One region of the Kitasatospora sp. NPDC053057 genome, then DNA from elsewhere that is predicted to be linked to it. Evidence: riboswitches for the same ligand, from Rfam matches in the RefSeq annotation. Region 1 holds a riboswitch; each other region holds the start of a gene.
What was found. Region 1 has a riboswitch for cyclic di-AMP ahead of ACIG5E_RS20565 (LysM peptidoglycan-binding domain-containing protein). Riboswitches for the same ligand answer to the same signal wherever they lie in the genome.
Positions count from the first base shown of each region.

Region 2: linked by a shared signal. The riboswitch ahead of ACIG5E_RS02535 (transglycosylase family protein) and the one ahead of ACIG5E_RS20565 (LysM peptidoglycan-binding domain-containing protein) in region 1 are both predicted to bind cyclic di-AMP.
Region 3: linked by a shared signal. The riboswitch ahead of ACIG5E_RS18050 (NlpC/P60 family protein) and the one ahead of ACIG5E_RS20565 (LysM peptidoglycan-binding domain-containing protein) in region 1 are both predicted to bind cyclic di-AMP.

Region 1 covers NZ_JBITZP010000018.1:145,292-149,663, forward strand. Annotated here, with positions in the region: gene ACIG5E_RS20555 (LysE family transporter) at 1-559, opposite strand, end outside; gene ACIG5E_RS20560 (maleylpyruvate isomerase N-terminal domain-containing protein) at 765-1,394, shown strand; cyclic di-AMP (ydaO/yuaA leader) riboswitch at 2,147-2,348, shown strand; gene ACIG5E_RS20565 (LysM peptidoglycan-binding domain-containing protein) at 2,356-3,045, shown strand; gene ACIG5E_RS20570 (nuclear transport factor 2 family protein) at 3,528-3,929, shown strand; gene ACIG5E_RS20575 (SGNH/GDSL hydrolase family protein) at 3,926-4,372, shown strand, end outside.
Region 2 covers NZ_JBITZP010000001.1:564,948-569,319, forward strand. Annotated here, with positions in the region: gene ACIG5E_RS02535 (transglycosylase family protein) at 5-1,294, opposite strand; cyclic di-AMP (ydaO/yuaA leader) riboswitch at 1,302-1,472, opposite strand; gene ACIG5E_RS02540 (hypothetical protein) at 1,926-2,876, opposite strand; gene ACIG5E_RS02545 (DUF397 domain-containing protein) at 3,436-3,699, shown strand; gene ACIG5E_RS02550 (ATP-binding protein) at 4,023-4,372, opposite strand, start outside.
Region 3 covers NZ_JBITZP010000015.1:110,605-114,976, reverse strand. Annotated here, with positions in the region: gene ACIG5E_RS18060 (hypothetical protein) at 1-399, opposite strand, end outside; gene ACIG5E_RS18055 (NlpC/P60 family protein) at 438-1,484, opposite strand; gene ACIG5E_RS18050 (NlpC/P60 family protein) at 1,711-2,835, opposite strand; cyclic di-AMP (ydaO/yuaA leader) riboswitch at 2,846-2,999, opposite strand; gene ACIG5E_RS18045 (NlpC/P60 family protein) at 3,337-4,372, opposite strand, start outside.

The sequences.
Region 1 (4,372 bases):
TCAGGGCCCGGCCGAGCAGGGCGCCGCCGGAGGCGAGCAGCAGTTGCCAGCTGGCGGAGGCGGCGAAGACGGAGGCGGCGAAGGCGGCGGCGGTGAACACGGCCGGGGAGAGAATGCCCGAAGTGCTGCCGCCCTGGCCGCGGCTGCCCAGGATCAGGGCGGCGAAGTAGAGCACGGTGAGCGGGTTGAGCAGGGTGATCCCGAGCAGGGTGAGGAAGGCCCGGGCGGGGCCGGGCGGAGCCCCGGGGGCCGGTGCGGTGGTGGAGCGGCGGCCGCGCAGGGCGGTGGCGGCGGTGCGGACGGCCAGGGCGAGCAGCACCAGCGCCGAGCCGATGCGCAGCGGGCGGGCGAGCGGTTCCAGCAGCGGCGCGAGGCCGGTGCCGCCGAGGACCGCGAGCAGCGCGTACAGCCCGTCCGCGGTGGCCACGCCGAGGGCGGCGCAGGCCCCGGTGCGCAGTGAGGTCCGCGCGGTGAGTGCCACCAGGTAGGCGCCGACGGCCCCGACCGGTACGGCGACGCCGTACCCGGCGAGCAGGCCGGCGACCAGCGCGGCCCTCACGCGCGTGCGCGGTCGGGCCTCCGGGCGCGGCCGGGCTGCTGCTGGACGGCGGCCGGGCGGGCGGCGGCGGTCACGGGCAGCGGGCGGGCGGGGGTGTCGGTCATGGGCCGATGGTGGCGGCCGCGGCAAGGGGCCGCAAGTGGTTTTGTCCGTGCGGGCGGGTAGCGTGGGGCGCTCCGGTGGACATTGGTTCGAGGAGGTACCGATGAGCAGTCAGAACAACCGCGTGGCTGAGCTGTTGGCCGAGGCGTGGGCGTCCTGGGCGGAGCGCGGCGCGGCCCTGAGCGCGGAGGACTGGGACCGGCCCACCCGGCTGTCCGAGTGGACCGTCCGGGACCTCTACGCGCACGTGGCGCCGGTGCCGGAGCAGTTCGCCGGGCTACGCGAGGCCGTGGTCGACGGCCCGGCCGGGATGACCGGCGGGGCGGAGATCCTGCGGACGTTCAACCAGCCGGGCGGGCTCGCCCACACCGCCGCCGGGCAGATCGCCGACATGGCCAAGGAGGCCGCCAAGGCGACCGAACCGGCCGCGCTGATCGCCCGGTTCGGCACCGAGGGCCCGGCCGCCCTGGCCGGGATCGCGGACCTCTCGCCCGACACGGTGGTGGAGCACCAGCTGCTCGGGAAGGTGACGGTGGGGGCGCTCGGCGAGGTGGCGCTGATGGAGGCCACCGTCCACCTGCTCGACCTGATCGCCGCCGTGGGCGGACCGGCGCCCGCCGAGGGGGCGCTGCACTTCACCCGCGGACTGCTGGCCGAGGCCACGGACCCGGTGGCCTTCATCGAGGCGGCGGCGGGGCGCAGTTCGGAGCCGGTGCTGCCGATCATCCGCTGAGGCCCGGGGTTCGCCTGTTCCCGGTCAACCGTCCGCGGCAGCGTCGCGCCGTCGGCGGACCAGCCGCTGCCGTGGTCGACGAACCAGTTGGCCTGGGCGGAGCCGGAGAGACGATATCGCGTCGCCGTACCGCCTCCCGCGCTTCCGGCGGTCGCTGGACGATACCGACCCGGAGCTGCTACCGCTGACCGGCCCCTGGTGCTGGGGCGCCAGCGTGGTCGCGCCGCACCTGCGAGCCGGCCGTGTGCTGGAGCTCACAGCGCTGGGCGGCGCGGCCCGCACCTCACGGTTCCAGCCCGAGCCGGGCGGGACCTGGACCGGGCTGGACGGCTACTGCGCGGGCGAGCCGTTGCGCGTGGTGCACCGGGCCGACGGCACGGTCGGCCACCTGGACCAGGCCGACTTCCTCCGCACCCGCACCCCGTACGACCGGCAGTCGAGGTGTCGGGCGGCGTCGATACGCAGGGCTGGCAGGCGGGCTGACTATCGCTCAGGTCGGCGTGCCCCGGGGCGGGCGCGCCGGGCCCGAACCCGCGACCCGTACGGCGCGCCATCGGGCGGTGGCCGCCGAACTGGGCCCGGCGGCCCGCACTGATACGCACTCATAGGGACGTTATCGCATCGTTATCAAGCACTATTGTGGATCATTCGGGCAATCCGGCCGGGCCGTGATCCAGCTCACGATGGCTTGTGCTATTGGCTCTGTGCCGTTTACGGTCCTTCTCGTTCGTCTCCGTACGAAACGAACCCCGCTCTCCGGAACGCCGAATCCTGCCGCTGGATCGGGCGGGCACGTGCATCCATGAAGCACCGCGGCAGGGGCGGGGGACCCACAGGTAAGTCGCCTCATCCGGACTGGTTCCGGCGGGGCTAGGGGTGAAGCCGCGTCTCTGCGCGGCCGGGCAACTCCAGCCCGAACCCGACAGCTCACCTCGTAGGCGTGTGAGAGGAATCGCACTTCATGCTGCCCGTCAACGCTCGCCCCAGCCTGTTCGCTGTCGGTTCCGTCAAGCGCATCGTCGCGGCCGCCGTGGTCGTCGGCGTCGGCGCCGGCATCCCGGTGGTCGCCGCCACCGCCGCGAACGCCGCCCCCGTCAAGCCCGCCCCGGCGCACTCGGCCCCGGCCGCCCCGCAGGCGCCCGCTGTCTACACCGTCCAGAGCGGTGACTCCCTCACCAAGATCGCTACCACGCACAACGTGCAGGGCGGCTGGCAGAAGCTCTACGACCTCAACAAGTCCGTGCTGACCAAAGGCCCGGGCAAGATCTACCCGGGCCAGCACCTGACCCTGGGCGGGGCCGCCCCGGCTCCGGCCAAGCCGGCCGCCACCAGCCCGCTGGCCGCCACCCCTGTCGCCAACACCCCGGCCGCGCTGCAGGCGCTCGCCGCCTCGATCGTCCCGGCGAACCAGCTGGCCTCGTTCGACCAGATCATCAGCCACGAGAGCGGCTGGAACATCCACGCCACCAACCCGAGCTCGGGTGCCTACGGCCTGCCGCAGGCGCTGCCCGGCAACAAGATGGCCTCGGCCGGTTCCGACTGGCAGAACAACCCCGCCACCCAGCTCAAGTGGGCCCTGCAGTACATGAACACCGTCTACGGCAGCCCGAACGCCGCCTGGGCGTTCTGGCAGGTGCACAGCGCGTACTGATCGGACCTCTCCCGATCGGTACGGCCTGATCGGACCTGATCGGCCTGTTCGAACCGATGGGTCCGGGCGAGTACCGCCCGTCGGCCGGATGCCCGGCGGCTGATGGGCTGCCAAGCGGCCACCTGACCGGCCCGGTTCACATCGCGGTGCGTGAGCCGGGCCGTCGGCGTACCCGCGATGACGGCGGCCTCGGGCAGGCCGGGCCGGAAGGTGCGGTAGGCGCTCGCGGCGCCGGGGAAGAGGGGCATGTTCGTGGCTCCAGATCGGTTCGGGCCGCTCGGTTCGGGCGGAGGTGGCAGAGAGTCAGGGGGCGGGGGTGCCGGGCTCGGCGGCGGAATCGTCCGCCTGCGGCCCGGGTCCCGCCCGGAACCCCCCTGGCACCCTCGCGACCGCCGGGGCTCGGCACACCCTCGACAGCGTCTGAACCACGGGACTAAGCTCGCGCGCAGCAGCTATTCAATTTGTTGACTATGGAGCCCGCCGTGCACCCCTTCCGCACAGCCGTCGAGGCCGGCGACCACGACGGCATCGAGGCCCTCCTGGCCGAGGACGTCGTCTTCACCAGCCCCGTCGTCTTCAAGCCCTACCCGGGCAAGGCCATGACCGCCGCGATCCTGCGCGGTGCCGGACGGGTCTTCGAGGACTTCCACTACGTCCGCGAGATCAACGGCGCCGACGGCCGCGACCGCGCCTTCGTCTTCAAGGCCACCGTCGACGGCCGCGAGGTGCACGGCTGCGACTTCCTCCATTTCGACGAGGACGGCCTGATCGACGAGTTCACGGTGATGGTCCGTCCCCTCTCGGGCGCGCAGGCACTTGCCACCGCGATGGGCGCGCAGTTCGAGCGGATCACCGCCGAGGCGCTGGGCGCATCCGAGGCGTGAGCGCGACGACGGGCTTCCGCCGCTACGTCGCGGTCGGCGACAGCCAGACCGAGGGCCTGGGCGACGGCGACGAGACGACCGGCTGGCGCGGCTGGGCGGACCGACTGGCCGAGACGATCTCCGAGCAGGAACCCGACCTGCTCTACGCCAACCTCGCCGTCCGCGGCCGGCTCGCCGGCCAGGTGCGGGCCGAGCAGCTCTCCCCCGCCCTCGCGCTGCGGCCGGACCTGGTCACCGTGGTCGCTGGGATGAACGACCTGATGCGGCCGGGCTTCGACGCGGGCGCGGTCGTGGCGGAGCTGGACACGATGTTCGCCGCCTTCACGGCCACCGGGGCGCGGGTGCTCACCTTCACCTTCCCCGACATCGGCCGGATCGCGCCGTTGGCCGGCGGCCTGCGACCTCGGGTCCTGGACCTCAACGCACGCATCCGCGCCACGGCC
Region 2 (4,372 bases), on a different contig from region 1:
GTGCTCAGACCCGGCCGGCGAAGTCCGGGGCCCAGTTGGCGATGGTCTGGAGGCGGACGCCCGAGCTCGGGTTGGCGGCCTCGACGTACTGGCCGCCGCCGATGTAGATGGCGACGTGGTAGACGCCGGAGTTCTGACCGTTGTTCGACCAGAAGAGCAGGTCGCCCGGCTGCAGGCTGTCCAGCGAGACGTGGGTGCTGGCGGCGGCCTGGTCGGCGGCGACGCGCGGGACGTTGATGCCCGCGGCGCGCAGCGCGGCCTGGGTCAGGCCGGAGCAGTCCCAACCGCCGTTGCCGGTGCCGCCGTAGACGTACGCCTGGCCGACCTTCGACTTGGCGAAGGAGACCGCGGCGGCCATGCTGCCGGTGGCGGCCGGAGCCGGGGCCTGGGTCTGCGCCTGGGCGGCCGGCTTCGAGGCGGGCTTCGCGGCCGGGGCCTTGGTCTGGGCGATCGGCTTGGCGTCCACGGCACCGCCGTTCGAGGCCTGGCCGGACTTCTGCGAGCGGTCGAACCAGGTGAAGTCCGAGCCGGACTTGGTGGCGGTGGAGGGGGTGTCGGCCTGGGCCGGGGCGCCGTCACCGAAGGTCAGCTGCTGGCCCGGGTAGATGGTGTCCGGGCCCTCGGTGAGGGTGCTGCGGTTGAGCTCGTACAGGTGCTGCCAGCCGCCCTGGACGTTGTGCTTGTCGGCGATCGAGGACAGCCAGTCGCCCTCGACGACGGTGTAGTCGCCGGTCTGGGCCTGGGTCTGGCGCTGCTTCGCCCAGCCGCTGTTGGCGGACTTGGCGGAGGCCGAGGCGGAGTCGCTGGAGGCCTGGGCCTGGGCCTGGGCGGGCGCGGCCGGCTTCGCGGCCGGGGTCTGGCCCTGGGCGGGCTTGACCGCGGGCTTGGCGGCCGTCGAGGTGTCGACGGCGGCCGCGGCGCCACCCTTGGTCAGACCGGCCTGGATCGAGCAGACCGGCCAGGCACCGGGACCCTGCGAGGCGAGGACCTTCTCGGCGACGGCGATCTGCTGGTCCTTGGTGGCGAGGTTGGCCTGCGGGGCGTACGCGGTGCCGCCGAAGGCGGCCCAGGTGCTGGAGGTGAACTGCAGGCCGCCGTAGAAACCGTTGCCAGTGTTGATGCTCCAGTCGCCGCTGCTCTCGCACTGGGCGACCTTGTCCCAGGTGGCGACGGTGGCGGCGTCGGCGGTGCCGGTGGTGAGGCAGGGGACGGTGAGGCCGACGCCCGCGACGCCGAGGGCGGCGATCACGCGACGGGTGCGGCTGGACAGGCGGTTGCCGTTGGAAGGCAGCATGAAGACGCGGTCCTCTCCCACGCCTGCGAGGTGAGCTGTCGGATTCGGGCTGGAGTTGCCCGGCCGCGCTGTGGGCGCGGCTTCACCCCTAGCCCTGGACCGTTCCGGGAATCGGTCCGGGGCGACTTACCTGTGGTTCCCCCGCTCCTGCCGTAGTGCGTTTTCGCGCTGCCAGGACATCCGACGGCAGGACTCGGCGTCGCGGATGAACTGGGTCCGTGTGGTCACGAACGGGGAGCACGTTAAGCAGACTTAAGTTCAAACTGCAAATATCTGTGATGCGCATCACGGTTTACGGGGAAAGGTCGAATGGCCCGAATTTCATGATCGGAAATGATCGTTTTCCGGCAATTTCTCGATGGATTCCCAAAACTGTCTCCGCCTCAGGAGTGATGTGACGGAGCGTTGAAGTGCGGCGGGGCGCGCCCGCCGGGCCTGGGGAGTGCCCGAGATTCGAGCGCCCGCCTGCGCGCCGACTATTCATCGACAAATGGCACCAGAACGGACATTGCGTAGCAATGCCCGCTTAACTCTCCTGTGGGGCAATCCGAACAAGCGAAAAGGACCCGGAACGCAGTCGTTCCGGGTCCTTCGGTGGTGCGGGTGTGGCAACGGGTGGCCCGTGGGTCCGTCAGCCCTCCACGGGCCCCTCAGTGGCCGCGTGGGCACGTCGGGAGCCCTCTCCGGCCCCGATGGTGGCGGCGGCCTCCGCCTCGGCCTCGGCCAGTTCCTCGGCCGACGGCGTCGGCAGCGCGGCCAGGTAGGTCGAGGCGATCAGCTGGCCGACGGTCGGGTATGCGCCCAGCGGCGCCGCCGACGGGCAGCCGGTCTCCTCGGCGGCCGTGGCGAGCAGCTCGGAGTCCGCCTCCGGGCCGATGACGAGCGGGGCCAGTGCCGGGCGCTGGGAGCCGGTCTCCTTGAGGTGGTTGACGGCCCCGGCGACCGAGCCGGGCACGTCGAGCGCGGCGGCGACGACCGGGACGGCCAGTCGGGCGGCCAGCAGTACGCCGGTGATCCCGGCCGCGGCGGCCGCGTCCTCGCCGCCGACCGTGGTCAGCACCACGCCGTCGGCGGCGGTCGCGATGGCGAACAGCCGGGCCCGGTCGGCCCGGGCCAGCCCGGCCTCGGACAGCCGCACGTGGACGGCCTCGGCGAGCAGCGGGTGCGGGCCCAGCGCGTCGGTCACGGTCGCGCCGTACTCCGCGGCGAGGGCGTGAAGCCCGGTCAGGAAGCCGTGCGGTCCGGGTACCAGCGGCACCACGACGGGCGTCGGCAGTCCGGCCTCGGCGGCCGCCGCCAGCAGTTCCGCCACGGTGCGGTCCTCGGAGCCCCCGGCCTCGGTGCCGTCGCTCGGGAGGTAGCCGACCGCGGCCTGGACGCCGGTGTGCTCGCTGCGGACGATCGACAGCAGTTCCTCGACGACCGAACGGGACTCGGGTCCCGCGGTCGCGGGTACGGCGAGCACCAGGGCCGGCGAGCCGGTGCGGATCTCGGGGCGCTCGGGGCGGCGGTGGCGCCCCCGCGCACGGGAGCCTGGAGTGCGGACGGGCAGTGGCGCGCCCGGGATGGCTGCGGTGCTCATGCCGGAGATCGTAGGACATCTGCCCGTCAGGCCTGCAGTCGGCTGCCGTACGGGTTTCGGGTGGTCGTGGTGCGAAGGTCGTGTCGCTGCCGCGCCGGTCCGGGCGGTTTGCCTACAATCCGGACATTCTTCGCCCAACCCCCGTGTGGACCCACGTAGATGCCCTGACGTGTCCCAAGGGGCGGCGCGTTGCATCCGGGGCGAGTGAGATGTCTCACAGTCGGACGGTGGCCTGACGGAGGGTCACGGCGGTGCGACTCCCGGCATTCGAAGATCAACATTTAGCGGGGGGCTGCTCACGGCCGGTTATGGACGAGCCGTCGATTCAATCGGCTATGTCCGTTTACGTACCGTCAGGAGAAGGGTCCGTGAAGAGTTCGGGGCGACCGATAAAAGGCCTCGTGCACCTGCAATGTCCCGTGCTGATGCACGTGCACTGGGGCTATCATCGCGTCAAGTGAGGCGTTGTGCCGGACCGGTACGGGGCCGGTCCGTTCGTTCGGCGGGTGCCGGGGGCGCCGCGCTGGACGACAACTCCGGAGCTCTTCGGGAGACTTCTATGCACGACTCGCAGGACATGCACGGCTCGAACCACACCTACAACGGGATGGCCGCCGCCGACCTCAAGGGGGTGGTCTGGCAGAAGAGCCGGCACAGTAACTCGCAGGGCAACTGCGTCGAGTTCGCGGCCCTGCCGGGTGGCGACGTCGCGATGCGCAACTCGCGCTTCCCGGACGGTCCGGCGCTCATCTACACCCGGGCGGAGATCGCCGCCCTTCTTCTGGGGGCCAAGGACGGGGAGTTCGACCACCTGGCGGTCTGACCGGCCGCTGCTTCACCATCGGGGGGCCGTCGTGGGTGCTGACACCACGACGGCCTTTGTCTTTGCCCGGCGGTGGCCCTTTCCGCTTCCGTCCGGTCCCGTGGTGGACCGCGCGGCGGGGCCTGCCGGGGTGTCGCGGGTGCTCCCGCGGGCTGCCCGCGTCCTCGGGCGCCGGGGCGCCCGGTGCGGGGAGCCGGTGCCGGGGCCGTGGCCCGGTCCGGCACGGAGGCCTGGCTGAAGGGCCCGGGGTGTGCTTCTCCCGGGTCGTCCCCGGGGCGTGGTCCTCCCGGGTCGTCCCTCGGCCGGCCGTGCGCCGCGCGGCGCTAGGCCGAGCGCCGGTGCCGTCCACCGATTTCGACGCGTCCGTCGAGCTTGTCGAGCCGGTGGCCGTCCAGTGCGCCGCCGTCGAGCCTGCCGCGGTCGAGCCCGCTGCCGCAGGTCGGCTCCGCCTCGAACACGGCCCAGACCACCTTGCCGCTGCCCAGCGGGTGCCAGCCCCACGAGCGGCTGAACGATTCCACCAGGTGCAGTCCGCGGCCGGATTCGGCGACGAAGTCCGCCTCCCGGGCCACCGGGCCGATGCTGCTCGGATCGCTCACCGCGCAGACCACCTGGGGTGCACGGTGCACCAGGCTTATTCGGATCGGCAGCCGTCCCTCCGGGGTCGGCTGTG
Region 3 (4,372 bases), on a different contig from region 1:
GTCCCACAGCGCCGGGGGTCCGCCCGTGCCCTCCTCGTGCTCGACCCGCCAGCCGCCCCGGTCCCGGACCAGCTCGATCCGGCGCGGGTACACCACCGGGTACTCGTCGTACCCGGTGATCCGCACCGCCAGCTCGACGGACGCGGTCAGCCGCTCGGGCCCGTCGGCCGCCGGGGCTCCCTGCTCGGGCGACAGCACCAGGTTGCGGTACGTCGCCTCGGCCCCCGTGAGCCCGGACCGGACGGGCAGCGAGCGCGCCCGCTCCGCCAGCAGCCCGGCCACCTCGGCGCGCCGGTCGGCCGCCCGCCCGTCCGGCGGCGCCGCCGGGGCGGCCGGGGGCAGCGACAGCTGGGCCAGCCCGCCGGCCGCCAGCAGCAGCGCACCGCGCCGGGACAGCATGCGACCACGTATGTCGGCCTGGCCGGAGGGCGTCGCGCTCAGAGCCGGACCACCCCTGAGACCGGCATCGAGTTGACGCTCTCGTACCGGACCTTGGCGCCCGGGTACGGGGCGTGCACCATCACCCCGCCGCCGGCGTACATCCCGACGTGGTGCATGTCCCGGTAGAAGATCACCAGGTCTCCCGGCCGTGCTTCGGAGAGGCTGATCCGCTGCCCGGCGTACGCCTGGGCCTGCGAGGTCCGCGGCAGGGTCACTCCGGCCTGCCGCCAGCTGTAGTACATCAGACCGGAACAGTCGAAGGCACGGGGTCCGGTGGATCCGTAGACGTAGGGCGAGCCGATCATCCGCACCGCGGCGGCCAGCGCGGCCGCCCCGCGCTCGGAGGCGGGCGGGGCGGTGCCGAGGTCCAGCCGGTCGGTGCCGCGGGTGGCGCGCTGCTCGGCCTCCCGGGCGTCCTGGGCGGCCATCCTGGTCCGCTCGGCGACCCCCAGGCCGTTCAGCAGCTTCTGCGCCGTGGCCAGCCGCTGCTGGATCTGCTGCTTGTTCTCGGCCAGCGAGCGGCGGGCCTGGTCCAGTTCGGCGAGTTTGGCCGCGGTCTCGGTGCGGCGCTGGTCGAGCCGGCGCTGACGGGTGACCAGCTCGTGCAGCGTCTCCTGCTGCCGCTCGGCGGCCTGGCCGAGGGTGCGGGCGCGGGCGAGGTAGGCCGCGGGGTCGGTGGAGAGCATCAGCTGGGCGGTCTGGGTCATCCCGCCGCCCCGGTACTCGGCCCCGGCCACCGTGGCCAGGTCCCCGCGCAGCTGGTTGAGCTGGTCCTGGGCGGCGGCGACCTCGCCCTGCAGGTTCGTGGTCTCGTTCAGGAGCCGCTTCTGCGCCTCCTGCGCGGCGTTGTACTTCTCCGACGCCTGCTCGGCCTCGTCGTACAGCTGCTCGACCTGCGCCTTGACGTCCTTGCGGTCGGGCGTGTCCGGCGCCCCGGGGGCGGCCTGGGCGCTGCCGACGGTCGCCACGCCCAGGGCCGTGGTGGCGGCCGCGGTCAGTACCAGCGCACGGACGAGCAGTTGGGAACGGCGGTGCACGGGCATGGCGGCAGCGGCTCCAGTCCTGCGGCGCGGCCCCGCGGCCGCGCCCCAGTGGGCGGCCGTCGAGCGGGAGTCCGGTGGCAGACGTTAGCGAGTCCGGGCAAGTGAGTCCAAACCCCTCCCGACCCGAATATTTGACCCCTATTCGGACACCAGGCCGAGTCGCCGGAAAAGCCGCAGGCCCGGCCCTCCGTGGTGGAGGGCCGGGCCTGTTGGCGCCTGACGCGGATCAGACCCGCACGATGGACGCCAGCGGCATGTTGGAGACGGCCTCGTAGCGGACCGAGGCGCCCGGCTTGGGCGCGTGCAGCACCTGGCCGTTGCCCGCGTAGATGCCGACGTGGTGGGCGTCGCTGTAGAAGATCAGCAGGTCGCCGGGCTGGGCCTGGGAGAGGTCCGAGCCGATCCGGGTGCCGGCGCCGGCCTGCTCCTGCGAGGTGCGCGGCAGCGACACGCCGGCCTGGTTGAACGCCCAGACCATCAGGCCGGAGCAGTCGAAGGAGCCCGGGCCGGTGGCGCCCCAGACGTACGGGCTGCCGATCTTGGAGGCGGCGGCGGACAGCGCGGCGGCACCGTGCGAGCTGCCGGGGGCGACCTTGACCGGCGCGGCCGAGGAGCCCGAGCCGAGGTCGGAGCGGCCGCTGTCCCGCGAGGCGCGATCGGAGGCGCTCGGCTGGGAGGCGTTCGCGGCGGCGTCCGCCTTGGCCTTGGCGTCGGCGGCGGCCTTGTCCTCGGCCGCCTTGATCGCCTGGCGCTCCTGCTCGGTCAGCGTGTTGAGCAGGTCCTGGGCGGCCTTCAGCTTGTTCTGAACGTCCTCCTTGGAGGCCTTCAGCTGCGTGGTGGTGGACTCCAGCTCGGCGAGCTTGCCCTGCGCCTCGGTGCGGTCCTGGTCCAGCTTGCGCTGCTGCTCCTGGAGCTGCTTCAGCTGGTTCTTCTGGGTGTCACCGGCCTGGTTCAGCGCCCCGGCCTGGTTGAGGAAGTTGTCCGGGCTGGAGGAGAGCATCAGCTGAACGGTCGGGGATATGCCGCCGTTGCGGTACTGCTCCCCGGCGATCTCGGCGAGGCCGCCCTGCAGGTCGGTCACCTGCGCCTGCTGGCGGGCCACCTGGTCCTGCATGCCGGAGACCTGCTTCTCCAGCTCCTGCTGCTTCTCCTGCGCCGCGTTGTACTTCTCGGTCGCCTGCTCGGCCTGCTCGTTGAGCTGGTCGACCTGCTCCTTGACCTGTTCCTTGGTCGGCTGCGGGTCGGCGTGCGCGCCGGTCTGCGCGGAGAGGGCGACGGCCGCGGCGGCGAAGCCGGTCAGGATCGAGACACGAGCGCGGCTGGCGGGCTTGGGACGACGATGGGACGCCACGAAGGCGGACTCCTTCTTCCTACGTCCGCCTACCGGGTGAGCTGACGGGTTCGGGCCGGAAGCATGCCCTACGACGCCTCACGGCCTCACCAACGGCCGACCTGGCGCCGATTCACCCCGGAGGAACGTGGTTCCCCGGCTCCGCTCCGCAGCGCCCCCGACCACTGGGCTCCCCTGTCGGGCAGTCGCTTCGACCTGCCCCGCTGTTTCGCGAACTCGACGGAAACCACCGCCGCCACCCAGGCTGGGTGATCGACAGTGCGGTGGTTCGGGGCACGACCCTAGTAACTGAACCGTGATCCGTTCAAATCCTTGTCAGAAAAAAGACGGAAGATTGCCCATGTTCTTTTGTGAAAATGACTGATGGTGATCGCCACCGCACGCAAAGCTGATCGACGCTCACCGATCGGTCGAGGAACGGGCGAACCCGAAGCGCCACCCCCGGATCGGGAGGTGGCGCGGATCACAGGTCCGGAGTCGAACCCCGGGCGTGTCGGGCCGTCAGACCCGGCGGATCGTGTTGATCGGCATCGCGTCGGCCTTCATCACCTTCACCACATCACCGGTGTGCGGCGCGTGGACCACCATGCCGTTGCCGATGTACATCCCGACGTGGTGCCGGTCGCTGCCGTAGATCACCAGGTCGCCCGGCTGGGCCTGGTCCAGCGAGGGCACCCGGGTGCCGACGTCGCCCTGCTCCTGCGAGGTGCGCGGCAGCGAGACGCCGGCCTGGCCGTACGACCAGACCATCAGGCCCGAGCAGTCGAAGGTGCTCGGCCCGGTGGCGCCCCACACGTACGGCGAGCCCTGCTTGCTCATCGCCTTGGCGACGGCCACGGCCGCGTAGCCGCTGGCCGGCGGCAGGCTGCTGAGGTCGACCCGGGCGGCGCCGCGAGAGGCGCGGTCGTCCTGCTGCTGCTGGGCCTTCAGCGCGGCCCGGTCGGCGGCGCTGAGCGAGTTCAGCAGGTCCTGCGCGGCCTTCAGCTTCTGGTTGACGTCCGCCTTGGCCTGGTTGAGGTCCTTGGTGGTGGAGTCCAGCGAGGCCAGCACGGCGGCCGCCTCGGCCTTCTCCTGGTCCAGCCGGCGCTGCTGGTCGAGCAGGCCCTTGAGCGCCTCGGTCTGGCTCTGGCTGGCCTGCTGGACGCTCGACGCCTTCTCCAGGTAGCCGGACGGGTCGGAGGAGAGCATCAGCTGGACGGACGGGTCGATGCCGCCGGTGCGGTACTGCTCGCCCGCGACCTGGGCCAGACCGGTCTGCAGCTGGCTCATCTGGTCCTGGCTGCGGGCCACCTGGTCCTGCAGCTGGTCGGCCTGCTTGCGGAGCTGGTCGGCGCGCTCCTTGGCACCGTTGTACTTCTCCGCCGCCTGCTCCTGGTCCTGCTGGAGCTGGTCGATCTGCGCCTTGACGTCGGACGTGTTCGGCTGCGGTGCGGCGTGTGCGGCCACCTGAGCGGAGAGGGCGACCGCGGTCGCAGCGGCAGCGGTGAGCACCGACACCCGCGCGCGGCTCGGCTGCTTGGGACGGCGGTGGGAGGCC